DNA from 3 places in the Rhodovibrio salinarum DSM 9154 genome. Region 3 is predicted to be linked to each of the others. Evidence: predicted binding sites of a transcription regulator. Region 3 holds the regulator's gene; each other region holds the start of a gene.
The links. The regulator PhoB, encoded in region 3, activates phosphate uptake and scavenging genes when phosphate is short. The targets are predictions, from matches to a motif close to TNTCATAAAACTGTCA.
Positions count from the first base shown of each region.

Region 1: the regulator PhoB is predicted to act here: its motif matches at 2,641-2,656, upstream of phnD (phosphate/phosphite/phosphonate ABC transporter substrate-binding protein).
Region 2: the regulator PhoB is predicted to act here: its motif matches at 1,624-1,639, upstream of RHOSA_RS0116340 (PhnD/SsuA/transferrin family substrate-binding protein).

Region 1 covers NZ_KI911559.1:3,503,221-3,513,022, reverse strand. The annotation lists gene phnE (phosphonate ABC transporter, permease protein PhnE) at 1-487, opposite strand, end outside; gene phnC (phosphonate ABC transporter ATP-binding protein) at 484-1,356, opposite strand; gene phnD (phosphate/phosphite/phosphonate ABC transporter substrate-binding protein) at 1,474-2,481, opposite strand; gene RHOSA_RS0116265 (esterase-like activity of phytase family protein) at 2,936-4,273, shown strand; gene bcsN (cellulose biosynthesis protein BcsN) at 4,334-5,173, opposite strand; gene RHOSA_RS0116255 (hypothetical protein) at 5,139-7,124, opposite strand; gene RHOSA_RS23035 (family 8 glycosyl hydrolase) at 7,112-8,182, opposite strand; gene RHOSA_RS0116245 (cellulose biosynthesis cyclic di-GMP-binding regulatory protein BcsB) at 8,169-9,802, opposite strand, start outside.
Region 2 covers NZ_KI911559.1:3,519,536-3,529,337, forward strand. The annotation lists gene RHOSA_RS23050 (alpha-D-ribose 1-methylphosphonate 5-triphosphate diphosphatase) at 319-1,551, opposite strand; gene RHOSA_RS0116340 (PhnD/SsuA/transferrin family substrate-binding protein) at 1,862-2,758, shown strand; gene RHOSA_RS23055 (phosphonate ABC transporter ATP-binding protein) at 2,758-3,633, shown strand; gene phnE (phosphonate ABC transporter, permease protein PhnE) at 3,626-4,438, shown strand; gene RHOSA_RS0116355 (alpha-D-ribose 1-methylphosphonate 5-triphosphate diphosphatase) at 4,516-5,715, opposite strand; gene phnL (phosphonate C-P lyase system protein PhnL) at 5,712-6,440, opposite strand; gene phnK (phosphonate C-P lyase system protein PhnK) at 6,445-7,242, opposite strand; gene RHOSA_RS0116370 (alpha-D-ribose 1-methylphosphonate 5-phosphate C-P-lyase PhnJ) at 7,239-8,126, opposite strand; gene RHOSA_RS0116375 (carbon-phosphorus lyase complex subunit) at 8,123-9,223, opposite strand; gene phnH (phosphonate C-P lyase system protein PhnH) at 9,228-9,802, opposite strand, start outside.
Region 3 covers NZ_KI911559.1:540,317-550,118, forward strand. The annotation lists gene pstA (phosphate ABC transporter permease PstA) at 1-1,086, shown strand, start outside; gene pstB (phosphate ABC transporter ATP-binding protein PstB) at 1,226-1,972, shown strand; gene phoU (phosphate signaling complex protein PhoU) at 2,034-2,813, shown strand; gene phoB (phosphate regulon transcriptional regulator PhoB) at 2,830-3,567, shown strand; gene RHOSA_RS0102550 (AEC family transporter) at 3,632-4,552, opposite strand; gene RHOSA_RS0102555 (carboxypeptidase M32) at 4,693-6,189, opposite strand; gene RHOSA_RS0102560 (histone deacetylase family protein) at 6,241-7,272, opposite strand; gene gshB (glutathione synthase) at 7,279-8,346, opposite strand; gene RHOSA_RS0102570 (SirB1 family protein) at 8,496-9,332, opposite strand; gene RHOSA_RS19915 (BON domain-containing protein) at 9,329-9,802, opposite strand, start outside.

The sequences.
Region 1 (9,802 bases), 3.0 Mb from region 3:
CGGTGGAGGCGATCGTGAGCGTCAGCATGCCGGCGAACGCGCCGAAGCCGAACGCCTTCACCAGGAAGATCGCGATCAGCACCTCCGGCAGCGTGCGGACGATGCCAAGGTAGCCGCGTGCGGCCAGATAAACCGGCCGAGGCACCATGTTGCGGGCCGCGCAGACGGCGATCGGGACCGACAGCACCACGCCGATGGCCGTTGAGAAGATCGCCATCTGCAGGCTTTCCAGGATGCCGTCCAGCAGTAATTGCCAGCGGGAAAAGTCCGGCGGCACCATCGCCTGCGCCATGTCGATCGCCTTCGGAATGCCGGCGATGAAGCGGTCCAGGTCGAAGTTCACATCGTCGATGGCGTAGACGAGGTAGGCGCCCAGCAGAACGACAAGTCCCCAGCGCAGCCACGGGCTGCGGATCATCGGTGGCTTGCGCCAGGTGCGCCCGGCCGTGCCGCGCGCCGGTTGGGCGGTGTCGCCGGGCGCGCTCATCCGGCCGCTCCGTGCTGGCTGGCGGGGGGCGCGGTCTGTGGGTCGTCGTCCGCTGCGCCGTCGGTTTCGGCCGTGCGGCTGGCCTCCAGCGCTTCGGCGTCCTCGGCGGCGTGGCGGATCGTCTGGCGCCAGTCGGCCTCGCCGAAGATGCGGGTCAGGATGTGCTCGTCGACCTGCTCGGGCCCGCCATCGAAAACGATTTTGCCCTGCGACAGGCCGACCACCCGCTCGGCGAACATCAGCGCCAGGCCGACGTCATGGATGTTGATCAGGGCCGGCAGCCCGCGTTCGCGCGCCAGGTCGGCGATCAGGGCGAGGATGGTGCGCGCGGTCTTGGGGTCGAGCGAGGAGGTTGGCTCGTCGACCAGCAGGATCTTGGGCTCCTGGATCAGCGCGCGCGCGATGCCGACGCGCTGGCGCTGGCCCCCGGACAGAGCGTCGGCGCGGTTGTTCTCGTAGCCCGCCAGCCCGACGCGCTCCAACAGTTCGAAGGCGCGGTCGATATCGGCCTGCGGGAACTTGCGGAAGAACGCTTGCCAGAAGGAGACGAAGCCGAGCCGGCCGGACAGGACGTTCTCCATCACCGTCAGCCGCTCAACCAGATTGTACTCCTGGAAAATCATGCCCATGTGCCGGCGCATCTTGGCCATCTGGTCGCTGTTCAGCGCCGTCACCTCGGTGCCGTCGAGCCAGATCTGGCCTTCGCTCGGTTCGACAAGGCGGTTGATGCAGCGAATGAAACTGGATTTGCCGGCGCCGGACGGCCCGATCACCGCCACCACCTGACTCTTCTCGACTTTCAGCGAGCAGGCGTCGAGCGCCTTCTGGCCGGTGGGGTAGGTCTTGGTGAGATTATCGACCTGAAGCATGGATACCGCGGAAGATCTAAGCAGGAAAAGGGCCCGGTCCCGGCGGGTGGCCTATGCCAACTGCCGGAACCGGGCTGTCGATTGAGTGTACGCGTTTGAGCGCGTACGCGCGGAATATTACCCGCTGATGTTGTCAGTCGTGTACTCGACCTCGTTTTGCTCCTGAATGGTGCGGATCACCTGCCAGTTGTTCTTGTAGGTGATCGGCAGGAAGCCATCGACGTCGGAGAACTCCTTGCCGAGCGACGTGCCCTCGAACTCGAAGGTATAGAACGCCTTCTGGATCAGCAGGGCCAGGCGCGGATGCAGGTTGTGCGCATGGCCAAAGCTGGTGGTCGGGAAGGACTGGCTCTCGTGGATGATACGGATGTCGTCCAGGTCGACCGCGCCGCGCTCGGCCATGCGGTCCAGGACGGAGGACGCGATGGGCGCCGCGGCATAGTCGCCATTGGCGACGCCGAGGATGCTGCGGTCGTGGCCGCCGGAGTAGGTGACCTCGTAGTCCTCGCCCGGGACGATGCCGAACTGGCTTTCCAGCAGTGCGCGCGGCGCCTGGTTGCCGGAGTTCGAGGCCTGCTCGGTGTGCGCGACCGTCTTGCCATTCAGGTCCTGGATGCTCTCGATGTCGCTGTCGGCCGGCGTGATGACCTGCATTTTGTAGCCGTACTCGCCTTCATCCGTGCCCATGATGGCGAACGGGTTGAAGCCAGCGATGTTGACGCCGAACGGCGTCGAGCCGGTGGACAGGCCGGCAACGTGCAGACGGCCCGAACGCAGCGCCTCGATCTGCGCGGCATAGGACTGCGCGGAGAAGAAGCGGATGTCCTTGCCGGTGACCTCCTCCAGATGCTCCATCAGCGGCTGGAAGGTCTCCTTGTAGATCGCCGGGTCCTCGACCGGCACGTAGGAGAAGATCAGCGTGTCCGGATCGGTCCATTCGCTCTCGTCCAGCGGCAGGTCCGCGACCATGTCGCGGTTCATATCGCAGTAGCGCTCGGCCAGCTTGCCGCGGTAGTCGCAATCGGTCATCTGCGCGTTGGCGCTCTGTGCCGTCGCGCCGACACCCGCGATCAGCGCGGCGGTGGCGACGCACGCCTTCGCCAGCTTGGTGATGTTCACAGACATAAGTCTCCCCTCGTTGGTTGGGCTCCGTCAGGCCGCCGCCAGGGTGTGCAGAGGCGCCAAAACGGTCGGCGGCAGGGTCGCGTCGGGGGCCGCGACGCGCCCCCCAATGCGCGCTCCTGGGTCCAACATCGCAACGATGACAGGGTGATTAAGCTCGGCTTGCACTTTTGTGAAAGCAGGCCTGTGCAGCTCCAAACGGTTTTCATGAGTCGGGGGATACTCAAGGCGTTCAGCCGCTATTATCACAGTCAAAATAATATCAATTCACTGGAGGAGTAAACGCTGTCAGTAAACTTTCATGTGCCCGCAAAAAGCTTTTCATCGCTTCGATTGCATCCCTACCCACGCCGTGTGTGCGAGCGGCATTCACCCGTTACAAAGGACAGGGATCATTCGTATGAAGCGTACGTTTCTCTTCATGAATATAATGTTGGCCGCCGGTGTGTGCAGCGCGATGCCCGCGTCCGCGCAGCAGGCGCATGAGGCAACGCTGGCCGGTCATGCCTATCTGCAGGCCGATACCTTCGTGCCGATCCCGGACGATGCGCCGGATGCGCTCGGCGTCGCGGCGAAGTTCGCGGGCCCGGACAACCTCCGCACCGAGCAGTTGGGGAGCATCGAGACGAGCTCGTTCATGTCGGCCAACGGTGCACCGCGCCTGACCGATGCCGACCGGCCGCACGCGGGTCAGCCGGTCCAGGGGTTTTCCGGCATCAAGCCGGCCGGCGACGGCGCCTATTACGTCATGGCGGACAACGGTTTCGGCAACAAGGCAAACTCACCGGACGCTATGCTGATGGTCCACAAGGTCGCCCCGGACTGGGATCGTGGCGAGGTCGAGCTGGAGGAGGCGATCTACCTCAAAGACCCGAACAAGGTCGTGCCCTTCCAGCTCACCAACGAAAACACCGGAACGCGCTACCTAACCGGTGCCGACTTCGATCCGGAAAGCTTCCAGATCGTCGAGAACGCGGACGGCGAAACCCGCTTCTGGTTCGGCGACGAGTTCGGTCCCTACCTGTTCGCCACCACGCCCGAGGGCGTCATCACGGACTTCCACCAAGTGCGGGTCGGTGGCGAGATCGTGCGTTCGCCCGATCACTTCGCGCTCAAGCTGCCGACCGAGCCGGACGGTTCCGTCGACTTCTCGGTGCGCCGCAGTCGCGGTCTGGAGGGCATGGCGGCCAGCCCGGACGGCGAGACGCTGTATCCGATGTTCGAAGGCCCGCTGTACCGCGATGGCGGCTACGAGTCCTCGGAAGAGGGGCATTACCTGCGGATCGTCGAGTTTGACGTTTCCGAGGGCGCGTTCACCGGCCGCAGCTTCAAGTATCAGCTTGAGCAGGACGGCCTGTCGATCGGCGACTTCAACATGATCGACGACAATAGCGCGTTGGTGATCGAGCGCGATTGGGGGGAAGGCGTGCCAGCCCAGGCGTGCGAGGGGGCACCGACCGCCGATTGCTTCAACAAGCCCGCGCAGTTCAAACGTGTCTATACGATCAGCTTCGAAGGCGTTGAGGACGGCGGGTTCGTCAAGAAGCTGGGGTACATTGATCTGATGAACATCCAGGACCCGAACGATAAGGCCGTCCTGGGCGGCGAGGGCGATCGCTTCACCTTCCCGCTGGTGACGATCGAGGACGTCCACATGGTCGACGATCGGCACATCATCGTCGGCAACGACAATAATTACGGCGTCTCGATGGGTCGTAAGCTCGGCGCGCAGGACCACAACGAGTTGATCCTGCTGGAAACGCCGGGCCTGCTGCAGCAGGCGCTGCAGGATTAAGACGAGAACGGTGCGATCGGGCGGGGCGGCTGCGAGGCGGCGGTTCCGCCCGATCCTATTCTAGAAGCCAGGCAGCCAGTAGGGGTCGTTCGAGCGACCGTTGCGCCCTTGCGGGGACGGCGTTTCCTGGCCCCAGCGGCTCGGCAGTCGCCCAGCGTCGCCTCCTGGTCTCGCTGCGAGGAAATCCAGCTGGATCCGCTGGAAGACTTGCGCGATTCGCGATGGCGGTTGGGCGGCATCGCAATAGCGCAGGGTGGTGAACACGCTGGACAGTCCGCGCGGCAGGAAGACCTCCGACTGGCCTTCGACCAGACGCTGCCAGGCCAGGAGGCAGGTGGCGTCGCCATCGCCCGTGAGCACGACATAGGCATAGTCGCCGTAGGCATTCTGCGCCGTTCGAACCCCGCTTGCCGTATAGTCGGTGGGGAACTGCTCCTGGATCTCGGAGTGGAGCCATTCCCGGTCCGGTTGGATGCTGGGGACGCGGGTGCGGATCTCGGGACGGCTGAGCGAAGAGACGAGCCCTGGGCGCGGCGGCCGCAGGTGGGCGATCACCTCGTTCGAGCCTGGAATGCTCGTGTTGTTGGACAGGATCAGGCGGTGGCTTTCGCCGAAATCGTAGACCCGCACGAAGCCACGAATGGCTGTGAGCTCGGGACGGGCATCGCTCTCCGCTGGCTCGGAAGACTGCGCTGCGGACGTGCCCGAACTCGGCGCCACGATCTCGAACACCGTGTCGGCCGGCGCCGCTTGCTGCCAGAGCGGTGCCACGGCTTCCCGGCGGTCCTCGTAGCGCTGCGGGGCCGTGCAGGCGGCGAGCGTCAGGCCGAGGAGCGCGCACGCCGCCAGCCCGCCGAGGGTCGGCCTAGCGCGTGTACTTGCGAACCACGGCCAGGGCATGGCGGGTGTCCTCCGTGCTGAACTGGATGTTGAGGTCCGAGAAGATCTGGGCGGCACGGCCGTTGTTCCCAAGGTTATAGTTCGCCCACCCCTGAATGACCTTGAGCCCGCGCGTCGGGGCGGCGTACCGGCGCCGGATCTCGAGAATGCGCAAGACCTCCGCGTAGCGCTGGCGTTCCATCGCGATATAGGCGTATTTCGCCAGCGCTTGGGCCTTCAGACGGTCCGTCTGCTCCTGGGGCAGGTCGGCGTCCTGCAGGGCCTGCATGGCGCGTTGGACTTGTCCCAGGGTGATCAGCGAGGTCGCCTGTCCGAGCAGGGCGTCGCGACGCAGCCGGACCCAGTCGGTGCCCGCCTGCTGTTTCTCATCAAGGAGCGAGAGCGCCTGTTCGAACCGGATTTCCGCTTCGACGTGCCGGTTGAGCCCGACGAGACACCACCCATAGGCCACGGCTTCCGCCGCGCCATAGTCGGCGGTGCCTTCGATACCCTGGGCTTCCGCCAGGCAGGCGCCGTAGTCCTCGCGTTGCATCGCCTGCATCAGCGGGCTTGCCGGATCCCCGACCTCCAGCGTGTCCGCGATCTCAGGATATTGGTCGCGCCATTCGTTCAGCGTTTCGCGTGCCGCTTCCAGCCGTCCGGCCTGGGACAGCGCCAGCACGCGCCCTTCCGCGGCCTTGGCCGACGGTGCCCAGGTCAGCGCCCTGGCGAACCAGTCCGCACTCTGGTCGAAGCGCTGACTGTTGTAGTGCTCCCAGCCGAGCGCCATTGCGAGCGTGGCATTCTCGTACCTTGTCGCCAGGCTTGCGTAGCGCTTGAGATGTTCTGGGCCGACGGTGCCATCGTTGGCCAGCCGGTCGGTTGCGATGCCGACCAGCAGGTCGCGTATCTGCCGGTTGCCGGCATGGGCGCGCGCGGTTTCTTCCGCCTGTTCGGTCTTGCCCTGGTCGCGCAGCGCCAGCACGAGCCCCAGACCCGACGCGCTGCCGCCGCCCCAGGCCTGGGACCGCTCGAACCACGTTTGGGCCTGTCGGTGCTGTTTGCGCTTTTGGTGATACCAGCCAAGCGTGCTGGCGGTTTCCGGATCGTTGGCCTGTTTGGCCTGATCGCCGTACCGGGCCAACTCGGCGCTGCTCAGGTTGACCTGTCCGTCGGCCGCGGCCGCCAGCCTCGACTGGTCGAGATAGCCTTCGATCCGGGCGATTGCGCGTTCGGTCTCCGGTCTCTGGGCCACGTTCCTGGCGACGCTCAGGAGGGTGCGGGTGGCTTCCGGCGGCAGGGCGGCGTGCGCCTTTTCGAGCGTCGCGACCCGTGCCTCGGGAGCCGCGCAGTCCCGCAGCGCGCTGGCAAAGCGTGTGCGGGCGCGCTCGGGCTGGTCGGTCGCCGCATAGGCCTCCGCCGTGCGCCAGATCAGGTCGATCGACTCGCAGGTCAGAAGGCCGGGATTGGCCTCGGCAATCTGGATTACGGTGTCCTGCGCGCCGATGTCGGAAGCGCTGACTAGGCGCTGGCGCTGCCGGGCGCGTTCCAGCGCCTGCATCATGTCCGCAGGCGGTTGCCAGTCCGGGTTGGCTTGACGCAGCTCGGCGATGCGCGCGCGCACGGCGGCGTACGCACCCTCGCCGTACAGGTCCCAGAGCGGCTGCACGTTCGGCCCCGATGGTTCCGCGCCCAGGTTTTCGGGTGGCGTCCAGCCCGGCTTGATCCGCTGTAGGCGCTCGACCTCGGCTTGGAACTTCGCATCCTGGCCGCTTTGCTTGTAGTAGCGCAGGGCAGCCAGATCGCTGGCGGTGATCTCGCCCGACCGGCGTTGCGACCGGAACTCCCGCGCGTCGATCGACGCGGGCGGCACGATTTCCAATTGCCCGCCGTCCTGCGCATGGGCATCGCACAGCGCCAATACGCTGCTGGCCATCAGGCTGAGCAGGAGCGTAGGGGTTAACAGCCGCATGACGTCTCCCCGCCCTCGGCAAGACAGGCCAACAGGCTCAGGACCGCGCCGTAGTACTGTACGTTCTCATCGCGCAACGCGCGGCCAAGCTCGTCCGGCGTTGGCGCTGAGGGGCTCCCGGTCACGAGTCGGCGCACGGCGGCGTAGCCGATGTTGGGGCCGGCGCTGAGGATCTCGTCGCTGCGCAGGTCGACCTCTAGGGGCAGGCTGCCGGACGCGCCAGAGCCCGTCCAGAGATCGCGGAAGGGCGCCAGCAGTTCGCTCGTAATCGGGGTGTCGCCCCAGCGCAGGTAGAGCGGGATGCGCACCGCATTGTATCCGAAGACCCCAGGGAACATGTCCGGCTCGGGCAGGCGAAGCTGGCCGTCGGGTGTCAGCACGACCCAGTCCGGCGGCAGGTTCCAGCGCCCGAAGCGCGCCTTTTGCAAGAGCTTGCGGCCGTCTTCGGCGAGCTCTCGCCATATCGCCCCGTCCGGCCGTGCGGCGAGGCGCTCAAGGGCCGGAAAAATCCAATACGCCAGGCTGATCACGACGTGGTCGTTCTCGTGCACGAACCCTTCCGGCCCCGGCAGCAGCACGGTGTAGCCGCCGACCTCGCGCACGAGGGTGTCACGGATCGCGCGCGCCAGCTCTTCGCCCCTGCGTGTGTAGTCCGGGTTATCGAATTTCTCACCCGCTTCCAGAAGGGCATAGGCGACCAGCAGATCACCGTCGCTGGCACTGTTCGGGTCTGGATAATGGTCGGGGCCCTTCGGCTGCCATTTCCACACAAGCAGCCCGTCCTGGCGGATCATCAGTCGGCTGTAGGTCCACTCGAAGATCCGCGCGAACGCGCCCGGGTCATCGTGCGCCTGGGCCAGCACGAGCCCGTAGCCCTGGCCTTCGGAATGGCTGATGTCATCATTGGCGGTATCGACGACGCGCCCGCTGGGCGCGACGAAGCGGTCCTTGAACGCCTCCCAGGGCGGACAGGTGTCGGCGGCGGCGGGCGTACAGATCGACGTCATCAAGGCGATCACGCCGATAACGGGCCAACGCGGGCGGCTAGACTTCGGCATGATATCCCCGGCCCGTTTTCTCCAGAAGCCTGTAGAGCAGGTACCCGAAAACAAGGCATAGCCCGAGGATAAGACCGGCCAGGATCCAGGGCCGGTCGCCCAGCCAGTTGGCGACGATCAGCATCCCCGTGCCGATGTCGACGGTCCCGCGGGAGATATAGTAGCGGTCGCGGGCCCGCCAGCTCATGACCTCTCTCGCATCGCTGCCGAAGAAGGTGACGGCGCCGTCCAGTTGGCCCCAAACCGCCCGCTGCTTGAGCCGTTCCGCCGCGCGCGACAGCGCCTGGTTGGAGCGGGCGATCACGAGGGTGCGGCTATGTCCCTTGGACCCCGGGATCTCGTATTGCAGGACGGCGAACGTAACCGGAAAGTCCGGGGCCGATTCCGGGCCGACGCCGATCAAGTCGTAGAATGCCTGAAGCTGCTCGGAGACCCAGGCCTCAAGCCTGCTTTGCGTGGAGTTGGTCTGCGGTTGCCGTTGCGTCTGCCTTCCCAGGATTTCGGCAAGGCGCGTGCGATCGACCGGTGCGCCATTGAGCAAGTCCGACCGGACCGCCTCGATGGTCGCAGCCGCCAGGGTATCGCGTGCGCCCCGGTCGTCGGCGGGCTGCGTCAGATCGAAACTCGCATCGCTGCGATCGCGCAGGTTCGTGATTAGCGTGATCAGTGCCGAACGTACCGATTCCTGGCGCAAATCGCCTTCCAGGACCACCGGCCCGCGCTCGCCGGAATAGGGGAAGCCCGTCGTGCCGGTCAGATGCAGGTTGGGCATCTGGTACAGGAACGACATGTCGTTGAAGGACAGCCGGCTTGCGCCATCGATCTCGAAGCGCGGTGGACTGCCGTCATTGCCAAGCGCGCTCGGGCAGGGCTCACCGTCGGCGACGGGAGTAAGCGCCTCGAAACCTAGGGTGTTGAGCCCGGGCCTGAAGCTGGTCATGGGCAGACGCAGGGTGGTTTGTTCCTCCTGCACGCTATTGCCCGGCTGCAGGTCTTCCACTTTCAGAATTCGGCCGTTCAGGCGGATGATCAAGCGGGCGTCCGGGCCGACCGTGCCGACATGGCGGTAGCGCAGGTCGATGACGCCGTCGTGTTCGCGCCGCGGGAAGAGTGCCGCCGGCAACCGGAATTCCAGGTTTTCATTCAGGACAACACCGTTCGACGCCTGGGTCGGCCGCCCGAGGTCGGTGAAGGTCTGTGTGCTGTGCGGCGGCATCAGCTTCGCGCGTGATGGCTCTGGGATCGGCGAGACCGTCTCGCCCGCAATGCCCGCGAATTGCCGGGCCGCGATCAAGACCTCCTCGGTGGTCCGTCCGGAGACGAGCAGCAGCGCCCGGTCCGCCGTGTCGCCGAGCGGATTTAGGGAGACGTGCGGGCCGACGATGTCACGCGCCACTGGGCTGCCGACAAGCGTGGCCACCTCGTCGCGCGTGTCCACGGCGACGTAGATCCCGGGCTTGAGCTGCGGCACGGCGATGCCGCCGTACGCTGTCTGAGGCGGACGGGCCTGCTTCGGGAGCGTGACACGCGCGGTGTCGAACCGCAGGTCCTTGGTCGCTGCGCGGGCGATGAAGCCTTGAGCGATCAGTCCGCTCAGCTGGGTGGCGCGCTCGGGCGATG
Region 2 (9,802 bases), 3.0 Mb from region 3:
GCAGCCCCAGATTAGTGCAACTGCAAATCATTCGCAATAAGGAAACGCACGCCGGCGCGCTTGACCCTCACGTCCGCCCTATTCGCCATGCGGTGGCCGACAAGGCAGGCGGGCAGAAAAAAGGCCCGACGGGCGAACGCGCCGGGCCCAGGATTTGCACATGAGAGAGCCCGACGACCTATCTGCCGGCAGGCTCACCGGGATGCTGACAAATCGCACCCGTTATTGCAACTGCTTCTCATGTGCATCTGCGCTTTTCAGCCGCACCCCGCCTTACAGCCAGCGGCCCGAACGAACGCGGGACCCAACAGATGCAGATTACCCGCCGACCTCTGGGCTGGTGCGATGGACCATTCGGCCACCGGTCCAGGTCGCCGAGACCCGCGGCACGCCAGGCACACTATCGTCCACGGCCAGAAGGTCGGCACGCTGACCAACAGCGATCATCCCCCGATCACTCAACCCGGCCGCACGCGCTGGACCGCCGGAGACCAAATCCCACGCTGCGGCGAAGTCGCAAACACCGCCCGCGACCAGCTGGAAGGCGGCGAGCAGCGGGGCGGGATAGTAATAGTCGGTGGTCAGCACATCGCACAGACCGGCACGCACGGCATCCTCCGCCGTCAGACGGGCATCATGGCTGCCGCCGCGCACCACGTTCGGGCTGCCCAGGATCACGGAATCGCCGGTGGCGGCCGCCGCCTCGGCGGTTTCCAGATTGCAGGGAAACTCGCACAACCGCGCCCCCAAGGCGTGGAAGTGCGCGCAGGCTTCCGGAGTCTCATCGTCGTGGCTTGCGATCGGGACGTCGGCCGCGCGTGCCGCCGCACACACCCGGGCGACGCCATCCGGTACCTCCGATCCGCGCCGGGCGACCTGTTGGGCGAGTTCTTGGTACTGCTCGATCGAAAGGCCAGTACGCTCAGCATATTGCGCAAGCTTGTCCAACCGCTCAAGCCGGCCGACGATCATCTCCAGGTGGTCGTTCAGCGAGAGCAGATCGATCCGCCCGGCGTCCAGCCACGCGGCCACCTCGTCGACCGCGTCGACGTTGTGCAATTCGAAGCGCAGATGCACGCGCGGCTGACAGGCCAACTCGTGGCCCAGACGGTCCAATGCCGCCATCAATTCGACCACCGTGTCGCGCCCGCGCAGCCCCGGCTCCCAGCTGTAGGTCAAGCTGTGGAAGGCTGTCGTGATGCCGTTTGCGACCAGCTGCCGGTCGATCTCGGCCAGCGCCACCGCCATCGGGAACCGCACGCCGGAACGCGGCATCAATACGTGTTCGAACGCATCGCCATGCAGATCGACGATGCCCGGCAGCAACAGCCGACCGGCCAGGTCGATCCGGCGCGCTGTCGGCCTGCCCTCGTCCGCATGTACGGACGCGATCCGACCGTCGGCTAAGGTGACACACGCATCCTCGAGGGACCCGTCGGGCAGCAGGGTTCGCCCGCCGACCAGGGTCACCTCGGATGCCTGCAACACCGATTGCGATACGTCGTCTGCTTGAAGGCTGTTAGTCGCGGCGTCCTGACCCTTCGCATGCATCAAGCAATTCCCTTCTCACGCCTTCTCGATGGGCTCGGGATTTCTATATTCTCCTTTGCGCGAAAGGTCATATTACAGTTATGTTGAATGTATTTTCTTATACTTAAATGATTAGACGATTTCGTCATTGGTATATTCATGTAGATTTAACGTTCCTGACACCGTTTCTTGGTCTTCCCGTCACGCCTCTTCGGCCATGGTCTGGGGTGCGCGACGCGGAGGTCGCGCCCCTGAAGACGGCGCCATAGCCATGCGCGCGGCCAGCCACGTGCAAAGCCGCGCGCTGACCAAAGAACGGGAGGATACTCCGATGCGTTGGATCACCTATCTGTCGGCCGCGGCCGTCGCGCTCGGGCTCGCCGCGCCGACGACCACGCCGGCCGAGGCCGCCGACGACACGATCACCATGACCGTAACCGACGTCTCCGGCCTGGAGCAGCTGCGCCGGGACTGGGACGCCTTCTCCAGCCTGCTCAAGGAGAAGACCGGCTACGAGGTTGAGTTCGCGCCGGTGACGAGCCGCACCGCATCGGTCGAACTGCTGAAGAGCGAAAAGGTCGATTTCATCCTGACCGGTCCGGCCGAGTTCGTAGTCATGAACAAGCTGACCGACGCCAAGCCGGTGCTGGGCTTCAGCCGGCCGGACTACTTCTCCGCCATCATCACGATGGCCGATAGCGGCATCACCTCGGTGCGCGACCTGAAAGGCAAGAAGGTCGCCGTGGGCGACGTCGGCTCGACCTCCTCGCACCTCGGCCCGTCGCAGCTGCTGATGGACTACGGCATTGACCCGATGGAGGACGTCGAGCTGGTGCACACCACCCAGAAGATCGGGCTGGAAAGCCTGCGCCGCGGCGACATCGCCGCCTGGGGCACCAACTACATGGACGACTACCTGCGCCTGCGCGCGAAGTCCGACCTGGCCCCGGGCGCCTTCCGTGTGATCGCGCGCGGCCCGGACCTGCCGAACGACGTCCTGCTCGCCGGCACCCATGTCGACGCGGAGATGGTCGACGCCGTCCGCACGGCGATCACCGAGAACTCCGATGCCTTCGTCAAGGCCGTGGTGCAGGACGGCGGCGAAGAGAACAAGAAGTACGGCGGCATGAAGTTCATCGCCAACGTGGACTCCAGCGACTACGAATACGTCCGCGAGGCGTATCGCACGATCGACCGGCCGAAGTTCGCCGAGTTCGTGGGCAACTGATGTCGGTTCAACCGGCCGAGACAGTGGCCGTCCCGGGTGCGCACGCACCGGGGGCGGCTGCTTCCGTGCCCCACGCCGAACGCGCGGCCCACCTGAACGTTCGCGGCCTGCGCAAGCGCTATGGCACGGACGAAGCCGACGTTCTGCAGAATGCCGGCTTCCTGCTGCACGAGGGCGAGAGCCTAGCCGTGATCGGCGCCAACGGCAGCGGCAAGTCAACCATGCTGCGCTGCTGCCTGCGCCTGATCGAGCCCGACGCGGGCGACATACACCTGCTTGGTCAGGATGTGATGGCCGCACGCGGTCCCAACCTGCGTCGGCTGCGCGCGCAGGTCGGCTTCGTTTTCCAGCGGCACAATCTGGTCCCTCGTCTGTCGGTGCTGTCCAACGTGCTGCACGGCGCTCAGGCCCGATTGTCGAGCCCGCGCAACTGGTTCCAGGCAACCGCGCCCGCGCGGCTGCGCGTGGAGGCGCTGGCCTGTCTGGACCGCGTCGGCCTGGCGGACCTTGCGGGCCGGCGGGCGGACCGCCTGTCGGGCGGGCAGTCGCAGCGCGTCGCGATCGCACGCACGCTGATGCAGCGCCCGCGCCTGGTGTTCGCCGACGAGCCCGCCGCCTCGCTCGACCCCACGGCCGGGGAGGAGGTGATGGAGCTGTTCGCCCAATTGATGCGCGACGAGGGAATCGGCGTGCTGTTCACCTGCCACGACCTCACCCACGCGCAGCGCTACGGCGACCGCGTGCTCGCGTTAAAGCGTGGACAGGTGATGTTCGACCGCCGGGTTGGGGAGGTCGACTTCGACCAACTGCGCGACCTCTACGCCCCGTCCCCATCCGCCGACCCGGCACAGCCGCAAGAGCCAAGACATGTCTGACCCGACCCGCGAAACCCGGCATACACGCGACCTGCCCGACCGTCTGGCGCGTCCGGACGCGCTGTCGTTCACACTCTACGTCGCCGTCGCGGCGTTCGTGATCTGGTGCTTCCAGGCCGCCGAGATGTCGGTCACCACCTTCGTCGAGGGCATCCCCTCGATGGGCCGGCTGGCCGGCGAGATGTTCCCACCAGCCTTCGGGCGTATGGAGTCGATCGGCGCCACCATGCTGGAGACCTTCCAGATGGCCGTCGTCGGCACGGTCCTGGGCGTGGCGCTGTCGATCCCCTTCGCGGTCATGGCCGCGCGCAACCAGACGCCCAATAAGGCGGTGTATTACCTGGCACGCGGGGTGATCACCTTCATGCGGACCGTGCCGGATCTGATCTGGGCGATCTTCTTCGTGATCACGGTCGGGCTCGGCCCGTTCGCCGGCGTGCTCGCGCTGACAGTCGACACGCTCGGCTTCTGCGGGCGCTTTTTCGCGGAAACGATGGAAGAAGCCGACCCCGGCCCCCAGGAAGCGCTGAGCGCACTCGGCGCCCGGCGCAGCGGCATCATCCTGGGCGCGGTGCTGCCGGCGGCGATGCCCTCGATGGTCGCCACCTCGCTGTTCGCGCTGGAGAAGGCGACCCGCTCCTCGGTCGTGCTGGGCCTGGTCGGCGCGGGGGGCATCGGCATCGAACTCAAGGCCGCGATGGACATGTTCGACTATAACGAAGCGGCGACGATCATCCTGTCGATCTTCGCCCTGGTGATCGTGGTCGAACGCACCAGCGCCGCCCTGCGCGCCCGGCTGATCTGAAGGTCTGAATCAATACCGTACGGCGGGGGTGGTCACGTTGGCGCCCCCGCCCTACAGGCCCATTGGGAACAGCGGGATCAGGCGACCCGGCGGCCGGCGCGCCAGACGGTGCAGACGACCGGGGCGTCGCCCTGGTCGCGTACGCGCAGCAGGTCCGCGCGCTGGCCGGCGGCGATCTCGCCGCGGTCGGTCAGACCGACCATGCGCGCCGGGTTACGGGTGACCAGCGCGAACACGTCCGACAGATCCCGCCCGGTCTGCCGATGCAGGACGAACACCGAATGCAGCAGGCTGACCGGCACATAGTCGCTGGAGAGGCAGTCCAGCACCCCGGCATCGACCAGTTCGTCGGCGGCAACGTTGCCAGAGTGGGAACCGCCGCGCACCACATTGGGCGCGCCGGCAACGGTGGCGATCCCCGCGCGATGTGCGGCCTTCCCGGCCGCCAGCGTGGTCGGAAACTCACAGACGCTCACACCGAGTTCTGCGGCTTCGGCGACGTGCTCTTCGGTCGTGTCGTCGTGGCTGGCAAGCGGGATGTAACGGTCGACGCAGAGCTTGGCGAGCGCCTTACGATTGTGCGTGCCGTGCCGGGCAGCGCGCTCCTGCAATTCCACGGCCAGCGTCGCCAGCTGCGCCTCGGTATAGCCGTGCTTGCCCTGGTAATAGGTTTTCCAGACATCGAGGTCCTGGAACTGCCGCTGACCGGGCGAATGATCCATCAGCGAGACGAGCCGCAGGCTGGGGTTCAAGGTGAACGGCTCGACGGTCTCCGCCAGGTTCGGCACCGGCAGCTCGGCGCGAAGGTGCAGCAGGTGTTCCGCGCGCAGTATGTTGCGCCGGCCGGCTTCCGCGATCGCGTCGACCAACTGGGCGGAATGGCCCGCCGCCCCGCCGACCTCGTCGTCATCCAGACGCAGCGCGTCGAGGATGGTGGTGATGCCGGCCCCGCAGATCTGCGCGTCGTGCGCCATGATCGCGGGCAGGAACGGCCAGCGCACCTTCGGCCGCGGTTGGACGTGATGCTCCAGGTTGTCGGAATGCAGTTCGACCAACCCCGGGGTCAGCAGATCACCTTCCAGATCCACCGCGCCGGGCATACGGACGTCGCCTTCGCCGAACTCGGCGATGGTTCCTTCGCGGACCACGACGTGGCCATGCCACACGCCGGTCGGCCCGACCACGCGGGCGTTGGTCAGGATCAGTTCGTCGTTGCCGCCGCGCCCGGCGATGCCGGCCGGCGCGTTACGGTTCGCTGGGGCTTTGGGGACGGTCATGCGGCCTCCGCCTTGCCGGGCAGATCGAAAATCCGGGTCGCGACGGCTTCGCGCACGCCTGGATCGTGGAAGATGCCAACGATCGCCGCCCCGCGTTCGCGGGCTGCGTTGATCAACGCAACCACCACATCGCGGTTGGCCGCGTCGAGCGAGGCGGTCGGCTCGTCCAGCAGCAGGATCGGGAAGTCGCGCGCGAACGCGCGGGCGACGTTGACCCGCTGCTGCTCGCCGCCGGAGAAGGTCGCCGGCGGCAGATGCCACAGGTTCTCGGGGATGTTCAGACGGGCCAGCATCGCCCGCGCGCGGTCGCGGGCCTGGTCGGGCGGCATCCCGGCGTCGATCGCCGGCTGGGCGACCACCTGCTCGGCCGGCACACGCGGGATCGCACGCAGGAACTGGCTGACGTAGCCGAGGTGCGTGCGCCGCAACTCCAGGATCCGGCGCGCCGGCGCCCTGGCCACGTCAACCCAACCGTCGGCCCCACGCACCTGAATCGTTCCGGACTGTGCCAGGTAGTTGCCGTAAAGACAGCGCAGCAGCGAGGATTTGCCGGCCCCCGAGGGCCCGCGCAGCACCACGCACTCCCCAGCGGCAACCTGGAAGTCGGTTGCGTCCAGAACCGGCAGGCGCACCCCGCCTTGATGGTGCAACGTGAACGCCTTGGACAGGCCGCGCACCTCGATCATCGGGCCGGCTGGCGCTTGAACAGTCGTGTCTTGGCTCATGGGTCTACACCGGCAGGATCGAGGAGACGAGAAGCTGCGAATAGGCCGCCTGCGGGTCGTCCAGCACCTGATCGGTCAGCCCGGTTTCGACCACCTTCCCGTGCTGCATCACCATCAACCGGTGCGCCAGCAGGCGCGCCACACCGAGGTCGTGCGTCACCAGCACGACCGCCAGCCCCAACTCGGCGACCAGCCCGCGCAACAGGTCGAGCAGCCGCGCCTGGACCGACACGTCGAGACCGCCGGTCGGCTCGTCCATGAACACCAACCTCGGCTCCGACACCAGGTTGCGGGCGATCTGCAGGCGCTGCTGCATACCCCCCGACAGCTTGGCCGGCGGATCGTCCAGGCGCGCCGTGTCGACCTCGACCCGCGCAAGCCAGTCGTGCGCGCTCTGCCGGATCGTGCCGTAGTGCCGCTGGCCGAGCGCCATCAACCGCTCGCCCACGTTGGCGCCGGCCGAAACGCCCATGCGCAGGCCGTCGCGCGGGTTCTGCTGCACCAGCCCCAGGTCGGTGCGGTGCAGCCGACGCCGCCGGCCTTCCGGCAGGGCGTGCAGATCCACGAGCGCGCCCCAGCGGTCGCGATACAGCACCGCACCGCTGTCCGGCGTCTCCTGCCCGGCGATCGTGCGCACCAGGGTCGTCTTGCCGGAACCGCTTTCGCCGACGATGCCCAGCACCTCGCCCGGAAACAGGTCGAAGGAGACGTCGTCGACCGCCTGCACGCGCCCGAAACGCTTACCGACATGGTGCACCGACAGGATCGGCTCATCCGCGTTGCAGGCGTCGTGCGCGCTCATGCCGTCTCTCCCGAAGCGCCGTCCTGGCGGCGCTGTGCGCAATAGTCGCTGTCGGAGCAGACGAAGCGCCGCCCCCCCTGATCGTCGGTCACGATCTCGTCGAGATAGCTGTCGGTGGCCCCGCACAGTGCACAGGGCGTGCTCCAATCCTCGACATCGAAGGGGTAGTCGTCGAAGTCGAGGCTGCGCACCTCCGTGTAGGGCGGCACCGCATAGATGCGCTTCTCCCGCCCGGCGCCGAACAGCTGCAGCGCCGGGTTGCGGTGCATCTTCGGGTTGTCGAACTTGGGGATCGGGCTGGGCGCCATGATGTAGCCATCCGCGACCTGGACCGGATAGTTGTAGGTCTTCGCGATTCGCCCGTGCTGGGCGATGTCCTCGTAGAGCGAAACCTGCATCAGGCCGTATTCGCCCAGCGCATGCAGCGTGCGCGTCTCCCGCTCGCGCGGTTCCAGCCAACGCAGCGGCTCCGGAATCGGCACCTGGTAGACCAGGATCTGCTGGTCGGTCAGCGGCGTTTCCGGAATCCGGTGGCGGGTCTGGATCACGCTCGCCTCCGTGGTCGCGGTGGTGGTCGCGACCCCGGCCGTGCGGGCGAAGAAGGAACGGATGTTGACCGCGTTCGTGGTGTCGTCCGCCCCCTGGTCGATCACCTTCAGCGTATCGTCCGCGCCCAGGATACTGGCGGTGACCTGGATACCGCCGGTGCCCCAGCCGTAAGGCAGCGGCATCTCCCGACTGGCAAACGGCACCTGATAGCCCGGGATCGCGACGGCTTTGAGCAGGGCACGGCGGATCATCCGCTTGGTCTGCTCATCGAGATAGGCGAAGTTGTAGCCTTCGACCGTCTGTTCGGTCGTGGCGGTTTCGGCATGCGCGGTCATTCCGCCGCCTCCCGCGTCGCCTGCTTGTCGTGAAAGCGTCGTCGCAGCTCCCGCAGCATCACCAGTTCCGACTGGAAGTCGACGTAGTGCGGCAGCTTCAGGTGCTGGACGAAACCGGACGCCTCGACGTTGTCGCTGTGCGAGAGCACGAACTCCTGGTCCTGCGCCGGTGCGACCAGTTGCTCGCCGAGTTCCTGTGACCTGAGCGCCCGGTCGACCAACGACATCGACATCGCCTTGCGCTCGTTATGGCCGAAGGTCAGGCCGTAACCGCGCGTGAACTGCGGCGGGCTGCTTTCCGACCCCTTGAACTGGTTGATCATCTGACACTCGGTGAGGGTGATCTCCGCGATCTCGATCTCGAAGCCGAGCTCTTCCGGTATGAAACCGACCGCAACCTCACCCAGCCGGATCTCCCCGGCAAAAGGGTGTGCGTTGCCGTAACCGCGCTGGGTGGAATAAGCGAGCGAGAGCAGATAGCCCTCGTCGCCACGCGCCAGCATCTGCAGCCAGGTGTCACGGTCGGCGGGATAGGTCACCGGTTCCCGGGTGATATCGGCCGGGCTCTCCGTACCGTCGTCGGCCGGAGATGGCTCGATCAAGCCGTCGCGGTCGAGGTGCTGCAGCACGCCCGGCATCTCCTCGGCAACCGGGTCCTGCGCGTCTTCCGGCGCCTGGGGAATCTGGCCATCGGCCAACAACTGGAAGTCCAGCAGGCGCTGGGTGTAATCGAAGCTGGGTCCGAGCACCTGCCCACCCGGCACGTCCTTGTACGTCGCGGAGATCCGACGGCGCACCGCCATCGCCTGGGTATCGACCGCGCGGGCGTAGCCGAAACGCGGCAGCGTGGTGCGATAGGCGCGCAGCAAGAACACCGCCTCCTGCACATCGCCGCAGGCCTGCTTCAGGGCGAGCGCGGCCAGCGCGCGGTCGTAGAGCGCGCCTTCCGCCATCACCCGGTCGACGGCCAGACCCAACTGCTCGCGGATCTGGTCGACGCCCAGGTCGGAGACCGTCCGGTCGCCGCGCCGCGTCTCGGCCAGCAACTGTAGGGAATTGGCGATCGCTTCCGCCCCGCCTTTAACGGCCACGTACATCGCCTTACCCCTCCTGCGCGTCGGTAATGCGAGTGGTGCGCGGCAGCGCCGCCAGGCGGCTGCCGTGGGTCAGGATCAGGTCGACCCCACAGGGAAAGGCCGCCCCGTTGTCCCGCCAACGGTCGACGAAGTCGCCGGGCAGCCCCTCGGTCGCCAGCCTGGCCGTGTCCTCGATCCCCGGGCCCGCCAGCGTCCAGGCGTCGGGCCCCTCGGCCTCTAGGCGCGGCACCTCGATAACCAGGGTGGCGCTGCGGTCCGGATAGCGATCGAGCCCCTGCGCACAAGCATCCAGCGCGGGCAAACCAGCAGCGTCCGTCAGGACGAAGGCCGCCTGCCCAACGTCGTCCAGCACCGGCGCGTTGCAGTGGAACTTCAGATAGCCAACCGCAGCCTCCGTCGCGATCGCCGGGGCCAGCCATAGCGGTGCGTCGGCATCGGCCAACGTTAGGCAAACGGCAGCCATCGCCGGCGACAGGCCGGTTGGGGGCGCCAGCTCCTGACCGCAGGTCTGGAGCGTCCCCGGCCGGGCCATCGCTTGCAGGAGACCACGGAAGGCCTGCTGCGCGCCGTGAACAGGAT
Region 3 (9,802 bases):
GCCGAGCAGATCGGCCTGGAAGGCGAGCCGACGCCGGAGAACCTGCAGGAAACCAACTTCAGGCCTGTCGTCTACGATGCGTTGTTCGCCCTTTTCCCGGATGTAACCGACGAACAGGCGCGGCGCGAGCTGCGCGGCTTCGTCTCCGGCGCGGCGGCGCGCACCGTGCGTCAGCAGGTGATCGACAATCCCAGCCTGCTCGGCACCTCGTTCGATGTCTGGGTCAAGACCGACGACAAGATCGACATGCTGCAGAAAGGTTATGTCGATCGCGATCTGCCGCCCGACCGCCGTCTGCTCGACCCCAACTTCATCGCTTGGCACGACCAATTGGCCGAACAGGGCCGGGTGGATGCCTTCTTTAACACCAGTTTCTTCACCGGCTCCGACAGCCGCGAGCCGGAACAGGCGGGCATCCTGTCCTCGACCGTGGGCTCGTTCCTGACGCTGTTCGTCACCCTGCTGCTGTCCTTCCCGATCGCGGTGCTGGCGGCGGTCTACCTCGAGGAGTTCGCGCCGAAGAACAAGCTGACCGACCTGATCGAGGTGAACATCAACAACCTCGCGGCGGTGCCTTCGATCGTGTTCGGTCTGCTTGGCTTGGCGGTGATCATCAACTTCTTCGGCTTCCCGCGCTCCAGCCCGCTGGTCGGCGGTATCGTGCTGTCGCTGATGACGCTCCCGACGATCATCATTTCCGCGCGCTCGGCGCTGCGCGCGGTCCCGCCCTCGATCCGGGAGGCGGCGCTCGGCGTCGGCGCCTCGCGCATTCAGACGGTGACCCACCATGTGCTGCCGCTGTCGCTGCCGGGCATCCTGACCGGGACGATCATCGGCATGGCCCAGGCGCTGGGCGAGACCGCCCCCTTGCTGATGGTCGGCATGGTCGCCTTCATCGTCGAGGTGCCCACGGGCATCACCGACGCGTCGACCGTGCTGCCGGTGCAGGTCTTCCTCTGGTCGACCAGCCCGGAGCGCGCCTTCATCGAAAAGACCTCCGCGGCGATCATGGTGCTGCTCGCCTTCCTGATCGCGATGAACGCCACCGCCGTGCTGCTGCGCAAGAAGTTCGAGCGCCGCTGGTAGGCTCCAACGCCAAGGAACGTACGACGCGATGACCGAAGTCCAGACTCCGATGGCGGCGGAAGCCGCCAAACACAAAAATCAGCCGGGCAAGGGCGAGACCGGATCGAGCCCGTCCGCCGGTACCAGCAAGACGGCGAAGATGGCCGCGCAGGACGTGCACGTCTACTACGGACAGGCGCATGCACTGCATGGCATCTCGCTCGATGTCGGGGTAAACGAAGTCACCGCCCTGATCGGGCCCTCGGGCTGTGGCAAGTCGACCTTCCTGCGGTGCCTGAACCGCATGAACGACGTGATCGAGGGCTGCCGGATCAGCGGTCAGGTTACGCTCGACAACGCCGACATCTACGATCCGGCGCTGGATGTCGTGCAGCTGCGCGCCCGGGTGGGGATGGTGTTCCAGAAGCCCAACCCCTTCCCGAAGTCGATTTACGATAACGTGGCCTATGGTCCGCGCATCCACGGTGTGGCGAACACCAAGGACGAGCTGGAGGAGGTCGTCGTCAACTCGCTGCAGCGCGCCGGCCTGTGGGATGAGGTGAAGGATCGCTTGGACCTGCCCGGAACCGGCCTCTCCGGCGGTCAGCAGCAGCGGCTGTGCATTGCCCGCGCGATCGCGGTCAGCCCCGAGGTGATCCTGATGGACGAGCCATGCTCCGCGCTCGACCCGATCGCCACGGCCAAGATCGAGGAGCTGATCGACGAACTGCGCGCGAACTACACGATCGTCATCGTCACCCACAACATGCAGCAGGCCGCGCGCGTATCGCAGCGCACCGCCTTCTTCCACCTGGGCGAGATGGTCGAGGCGGGCGAGACCGAGGCGCTCTTCACCAATCCGAAGGATCAGCGCACGCTGGGCTACATTACGGGCCGGTACGGCTGAGCCGGGCCGGCACATCTATGTGAAGATACGCGCCGGAGGGCCGGCGCCAAGGGAGGTCGCCTTGCAAGGGCAGCAGGAACACATCGTCAAGTCGTTCGACGATCAACTGAAGAACGTCGCCCATCAGATCGCGCGCATGGGCGGCATGGCGGAAAGCCAGTTCTCCAGCGCCGTCGACGCGCTGGCCCGCCGGGACAGCGACCTCGCCGGCCGCGTGGTCAACGCGGACACCGGCCTGGACGGCCTGGAACACCAGATCGAGGAGGAAACGGTCCGCATCCTGGCGTTGCGCCAGCCGGTGGCGACCGACCTGCGGGAGATCATCGCCGCGTTCAAGATCGCCTCCGACACCGAGCGGATCGGCGACTATGCGGTCAACGTCGCCAAGCGCACGCTGGCGCTCAATCAGCTACCGCCGGCGCAGCCGGCCTCCGCCGTGCCGCGGATGGCCAAGCTGGTGCAGTCGATCGTCAAGGATACCTTCGACGCCTATGTCGAACGCGACGCGGAGAAGGCGCTCGACGTCTGGCACCGCGATGCCGAGGTGGACGAGATGTACACCTCGCTGTTTCGCGAACTGCTGACCTACATGATGGAGGATCCGCGGGCGATCACGCCGTGCACGCACCTGCTGTTCATCGCCAAGAACATCGAGCGGATCGGCGACCACGCCACCAACATCGCCGAGACGATCCACTACCTTGTCACCGGGGACTACATCGAGGGCGGCCGGCCGAAGGGCGATACCTCCAGCTACGCCGTCGTCGAGGCGCCGGAGACCGCCGAGGATATCGGGACCGAAAACACGCCGAATTCCGGCGATGGGTCCTCGAACGCCTGAAGGAGGGGCGACTGCAATGAAGCCGCTAATCCTGGTTGTCGAGGACGAGACCGCCCTGGTCACGCTGCTGCGCTACAACCTGGAGCGCGAGGGCTTTCGCGTGATGGCTGCTCAGGACGGTGACGAAGCGCTGATCAGCGCTTCGGAAGAGCGGCCGGACTTGGTGCTGCTGGACTGGATGCTGCCGATCACCAGCGGCCTGGAAGTCTGCCGCCGGCTGCGCCGCCAGCCGGATACGCGCGATGTGCCGATCCTGATGCTGACCGCCCGTGGCGAGGAAGCGGACAAGGTCCGGGGGCTGGATTCGGGAGCGGACGACTACATCACCAAGCCGTTCTCCCCGGCTGAACTGATCGCGCGCATCCGCGCCGTGCTGCGCCGGGCGCAGCCGCAGCTGACCAGCGAGACGCTGCAGTTCGAGGACCTGGCGATGGACCTCGCAGCCCACCGGGTGCGCCGGCAGGGCCGCGACGTGCACCTAGGCCCCACCGAGTTCCGCCTGCTGCGCCATCTCTTGCAGCACCCGGGCCGCGTGTTCACCCGGGAGCAGTTGCTGGACGCGGTTTGGGGGCACGATGTTTATGTCGAACCGCGAACGGTCGACGTCCATATCCGCCGGCTGCGCAAGGCGCTCAACACCGGCGACGAGGCGGACCTGATCCGTACCGTCCGCGCCGCCGGTTACGCCCTCGACCATCCCGCCAATCAGCCCGACAGCGTCGGCAGCGAAAGCGCCGAGGCGGAGCAGGGGTAGACTGAAGGTCGCGCACACTGGTCCTTTCCGCCACGGACGGGAAGGGCCGTTCTTGCACGTCCAGCTACCCCATCCCCATCAGTCGGGTGGCGATCACCGCGGCGGTGATGGCAATTGGGCTCAGCACGGTGGAGGCAACCACAACCGCGCTCGAGAGTTCGACGTTGCCGCGGAACTCGCTGGCGAAGATGGTCACCAACACGCCCACCGGGCCGGCGCTGCCGACCAGCAGAATCGCCTCGACCGACGCCGGCATCTCCAGCAGTAGTAAGGCGGCGGCCGTCAGCAGTGGCGCGATCAGAAGCCGGAGCGCGACCGACACTCCGGCCGTGCCGAGTTGCACGCTCAGCCGGTTTTCCGCCAACTGGGCGCCGAGCGCGAACAGCGCCACGCCGACGTAGGCATCGCCCATCGTCGCCAGCGGTTTGCGGATTGGCTCGATCAACTCGATCCCGGCCAGGTTCAGGCCGATGCCGATCGCCAGTGCGGGAATCAGCGGGGTCTGGAACACGCCCTTCAGGTGCTGGCCGACCGTGCCGCCGCCGCCGAACAGGATCGGGGCCAGCAGCAGGATCATCACCGTGTGGGTCGAGGTGATCACCGCTTGGTGCACGACATAGTCGCTGCCGAAAGCGAGTTCGATCACCGGGATGCCGAAGTTGCCGCTGTTCGGGAAGGCGCAGGCGACCGCCACCACCGCGCGCGCCTTGGGGTCGAGGCCGAGCGCGCGGCCGACCGACCAGCCAAGAGCGAGCAGCAGGGCGAACTGCGCCATCGTGAAGATCACCACGCCCTGAAGCTGGCCCAGCGGCAGTTTCGCTTCCGCCAGCGTCACCACCAGGAAGCAGGGCAGCGTGGCGTAGAGCAGCAGCCGGTTCAGCGAGCGGACGTCGAAGCCCGCGCGGGTCTGCATCACGAAGCCGAGCGCCGCGATCGCGACGATCGGCAAGGTGATCCGGGTGACGACGTCGAACAGCAGGGCCATGCGATGGGGCGTTCACGAAGGGGTGGGGCACGCCCGCGCATCCTGCACACCCCTTGCCAGGGAACAAGGGTGGCCGGTGGGCCGCCGGGTGCTGACACGCCCCGCCCCGAATACGCCGCGACGCGCGGTCTGTCGTCCCGTCAGTCGTCCAGATAGCGGCGCTGGATGTGCCGTTGGAACACCGTTTCGTCGAGCTTCGCGCCGGTGGCCCGTTCCAGGATTTCGTCTGTGGTGAGCGAGCTGCCCAGGCTGTGCACGTTGGTCCGCAGCCAGGCGAGCAGGGTCGAGAAATCGCCCTGGCGCAGGTGCTGCGGGATTTCAGGGTGCGCGGTGGTCGCGGCCTCGAACAGCTGCGCGGCGGCGAGCGCGCCCAGCGTGTAGGTGGGGAAGTAGCCGAACGCGCCGTCGAACCAGTGGATGTCCTGCAGACAGCCCAGACGGTCCTCCGGCGGGGTGATGCCGAGCAGGTCCCGCATGCCGTCGTTCCACGCGCCCGGCAGGTCGTCCAGGCTCATGTCGCCGGCGATCAGCGCGGTTTCCAGCCGATAGCGCAGGATCACGTGGGCGGGGTAGGTCACCTCGTCGGCGTCGACCCGGATGAAGTCGGGTTCGACCTGGGTGGCCAGCCGGTAGAGGTTGTGCGGCTCCCAGGCCGGACCGCTGCCGGCGAAGGTTTCCTGGGCGATCGGCGCCATGAACTGGATGAAGTCGGCCGAGCGGCAGGCCTGCATCTCGATCAGCAGGCTCTGGCTTTCGTGCAGCGCCATGCCGCGCGCCTCGCCGACCGGCTGCCGGCGCCAGTCGGCGGGCAGGTTGCGTTCGTACATCGCGTGCCCGGTCTCGTGTAGCACGCCCAGGATGGCGCTGGTGAAGTCGCTCTCGTCGTAGCGGGTGGTGATCCGCAGATCGTCCGGCACACCGCCGCAGAAGGGGTGTAGCGAGACGTCCAGCCGGCCGTGGCTGAAATTGAAGCCGACCGCCTGCATCAGCCGCTTGCCCAGTTGTTCCTGCTTGGCCTGCGGGAACGGGCCTTCGGGGCGCTGCGGCGGGGTCTGACTGCGCTGCTTCTCCAGCACCCGGGGCAGCGTCTCCGGCAGCCATTGGGCCAGCCGGCCGAATATCTCGTCGATCCGCTGCGAAGAGAAGCCGGGCTCGAACTGGTCGAGCAGCGCGTCGTAAACGCCGAGGCCGAGCGCGTCCGCCTTGGCCTGGCCGGCCTCGCGCGTCAGGTCCAGGACTTCCTGTAGATGGGGCTTCACCTTCTGGAAGTCGTTCTCCGGCCGTGCCTCCCGCCAGGCAAGTTCGCAGCGGTTGGTGGCGCGGCTGATCTGCTCGACCAGGCGCTCCGGCACGGCGGTGGCGTGCAGCCACTGCCGGCGCATCTCCTTCAGGTTGGCGGCCTGCCAGGAGGACAGCTGGTCGCCCTTCGCCTGCGCGTTTTCGAACAGCTCGGCCATCTTGGGGTCGGTCATCATCTGATGGCAGGTGACCTGAAGGGCCGCCAATTGCTCGCTGCGCGCCTCGGCCCCGCCGGCCGGCATCAGGGTGGCCATGTCCCAGTTCAGGACGCCGCCGGCCTCCGACAGCGCGTTCATCCGGCCAAAGCGCGTTTCCAACTCGGCGTAGGCATCGGTCATACCGGGGATGTCTCCTCGCGTTCGCAACGTGTCGGTGGCATAGGGGTCGGCCTAGCCCCCCTCGAAGCCCTGCAGAACGCCGACCGCGTTCACGCCGATCTCCTCGACGGCGTAGCCGCCTTCCATGACGAAGGTGGTCGGCAGGGCGAGCTTGGCCAAGCGCGCGCCGATCGGCGGGAAGTCGGACGTATCCAGGGCGAAGCGGGAGATCGGATCGCCCTTGTAGGTGTCGACACCGAGCGACACGACCAGGGCGTCGGGCGCGTAAGACTCGATCCGCTGGCAGAGCCGCTCCAGCGCGGCCATCCAGGCCTCCGCCGTGGTGCCCCAGGGCAACGGCGCGTTGACGGTGTACCCTTCGCCCGCGCCCGTGCCGGTTTCGTCCGCATGGCCCAGGAAGTAGGGGAACTCCTGCTTCGGATCGGCGTGCAGCGAGCAGAACAGCACGTCCGCGCGGTCCTCGAAGATCGCCTGGGTGCCGTTGCCGTGATGGTAGTCGACGTCCAGCACCGCCACCCGTTCGGCGCCGCGGTCCAATAGGCGTTGCGCGGCGAGCGCGGCGTTGTTCAGGAAGCAGTAGCCGCCCAGCTGGTCGGCCGTCGCGTGGTGCCCGGGCGGCCGGCCGAGCGCGAAGGCGGCACGCGTGCCGTCGGCGACCAGGTCGGCCGCCGTCATCGCAACGTTCGCGCTGGCCCGCGCGGCCGTCCAGGTGCCGGGCGTGATCGGTGTACCGGCGTCGAGCGCGTAGTAGGAGACCTTGCCGTCGATGTGCGTGGGGCAAACGGCGCGCAGGTTGCGCACCGGCCAGATCAGCGGCAGGCAGTCGGTTTCCCCGCCGCGCTCGGCTTCCCACTCGGCCCAGGCGCCTTCGAGGAAGGCGAGGTAGTCCGGTCGATGGATGCGCACCAGCGCCTCGCGGCCGAAGTCCCGCGGCGGCATGATGTCGCCCAGGCCGACCTCTTGGGCGCGCTTGAGCACCATCTCGGCGCGCGCGGGCTTTTCCACCACCGGCATCAGGCGGCCATCGGTCAGTTCACCGCGGCCATGCTGACGGGCGTGGTCGGCGGAATAGACGATCTGCAACGGGACTTACTCCGGAATGTGGCCGCTCGCGTTGACGCGGCTTTCGATGGCGTCCCAGACCTGCGTCTCCAGCGACACACCGTCCAGCCGGTTGATCTCCTGGATGCCGGTGGGGGAGGTCACGTTAATCTCGGTCAGGTAGTCGCCGATCATGTCGATGCCGACGAAGATCTGCCCGCGCTCGCGCAGCGCCGGACCGATCGCGCGGCAGACCTGGCGGTCGCGCTCGGTCAGTTCCGCCCGCTCGGCATAGCCGCCGACGTGCAGGTTGGCGCGCGCGTCGCCCGGCGGGGGAACGCGGTTGACCGCGCCGACCGGCTCGCCGTCGATCAGGATGATCCGTTTGTCGCCCTTGCGGATTTCCGGCAGGTAGGCCTGCACCATAATCGGCTCGCGGTAGAGCCGGGTGAACATATCCAGCAGCGCGCCCAGGTTTTCGTCCTGCTCGGTAATTCGGAAGACGTCCGCGCCGCCGTTTCCGAACAGGGGTTTGAGGATGATGTCCTTTTGCTCGCGGCGGAACTGCCGGATCTGCTCGCGGTCGCTGGTGATCAGCGTCGGCGGCATGAACTCGGCGAAGTGGGTGACGTAGAGCTTTTCCGGTGCGTTGCGCACGTGCGCGGGGTCGTTCACCACCAGCGTATGCGGATGCACCTTTTCCAGCAGGTGCGTGGCGGTGATGTAGGCCATGTCGAACGGCGGGTCCTGGCGCATCATCACCACGTCCATCGCCGCCAGGTCGAGCGTTTCCCAGTCGCCCAGCTGGTAGTGGTTGCCGTGCTCCCGCTTTAGGCGCATCGGCCGGCCGCGGGCGTAGACCCGGCCGTCCCGCAGCGTCAGGGCTTCCGGGGCATAGTGGTACAGGCCGTGGCCGCGGCGCTGCGCCTCCAGCGCCAGCGCGAAGGAGCTGTCGGCGTCGATGTCGATGCCCGACAGGGCGTCCATCTGGAAGGCGACGGCTAGCGAAGACGGCCGGTCCAGCGCGGGGGCCAACGGCTCCTGCAGAGTCGTGCTTTCGCGCCGACCGGAACTGACGCCGGGGGTCTCCTGCGTATGCTTCGGGTCCTCGGCCATAGCGATGGTCCTGCTGACTGGGTGAGATGAGGTTCCGCGTTTTACCTAATGCGGCCGAGGCCCGCCTGGCAACGGGGGCGCGATGATATCCCGCTGTTGCCAGGTGCAAGAAAGAGACCTCTGCGCTTCCCCTGCATGTCCCCGGGGCGCTAGCTGATGCGCCCGCGCAATTGCTGCAGCAGGTTGGCGACGTCGCGCTGTTCGTTCGGGGCCTCGGACAGATGCATCACCTGCTCCAACGCCAAAATCGCGGCGCGTAGGTTGCCCAGGTGGGCGTGCAGCAAGCCGGCCTCGTGCCATAGACTGGGCTCGCCCGGGGCGATCATCAGCATCGCCTCGAGCGCTTGCACCGCTAGGTCGCGGTGCTCGTCATGCAGCAGGCGAACCTTACGGTTGTTCTGCAGGCGCAACAGCATCGCCCGGTTGCCGAGCGGCGCGTAGTGCTCCGGGGACAGGTCGGCCCCCGGCCCCTCGATCGCGGTCAACAGCTCGCGCAGGTCCCGGGCGCCCAGGGGGCGCAGGCCGTCGAACGGGTCGAGCACGGCGCGCTCGGCCCCCAGGTTCATGGACAGCAGGAAATGGCCGGGGAAGTTCAGGCCGTCGATGTGCCAGCCCTGCGCCCGCCCGGCATGGATGAACAGGATGGCGAGCGCGACCGGCAGGCCCTTCCGCCGATCGATCACCCGCAGCATGTTGGCGTTCTGCAGATCGTCGTAGGTGTCGCGGTCGCCCTGATAGCCGTAGCGCTCGACCAGCACCTCGGCGAGCGCCCGCGCCCGGGCGGCGAGGTCGTCGGTCCCGGCCGCCTGGGCCGCCTCGGCGACGTCGCGGGTCAGCAGGCTGAGGTGATGGCGGTAGCGGTTGAGGCGCGGCTCCGGCACGTCCAACGCACCCAGCGCAAGCGCGGTCTCGGCCAGGTCGATGTCGGTGTCCGGCCGGCCGCCTGCGCGGCGAAGGATGCCTTGCGCTTCCGCCAGATCATTCATGCGTCGAGGTCGGTCTCCGTCACCGGCTCGGTAGCGGTGGGGGGCTCATTGGAGGTGGACGGTGTGTCGGAGCGGGAGGGGGCGTTGGTTCCGGGCGTCTGATCATCCTGCGTCGTGGGCTGCTGGCGGCGGTCGTTCGGCTGCTCGGCCGTGTCGCCGCCACCCTGCAGCTTGGGTTCGCGCGGTTCGGTCTTGACCTGCACGTAGCTGACCACCTTGCGGACGTTGGCCAGGCCGCGGGCGTGGTTCAACACGCGCTGCAGTTCCTGGTCGGTCTGCGCGATGCCGATGATGTAGATGACACCGCGTACCGTCTGGATCGAATAGTTGATCGAGCTGACCTCGGCGTCCAGCAGGAGGTCGGCCTTCAGCTGGGTGGAGATCCAGGTATCCTCGGTATAGTCGCCGACCGAGCTGTCGCCGATCTGCACCTCGTTGATCACTTCCTTCACACCGTCGGCTTTCCAGGC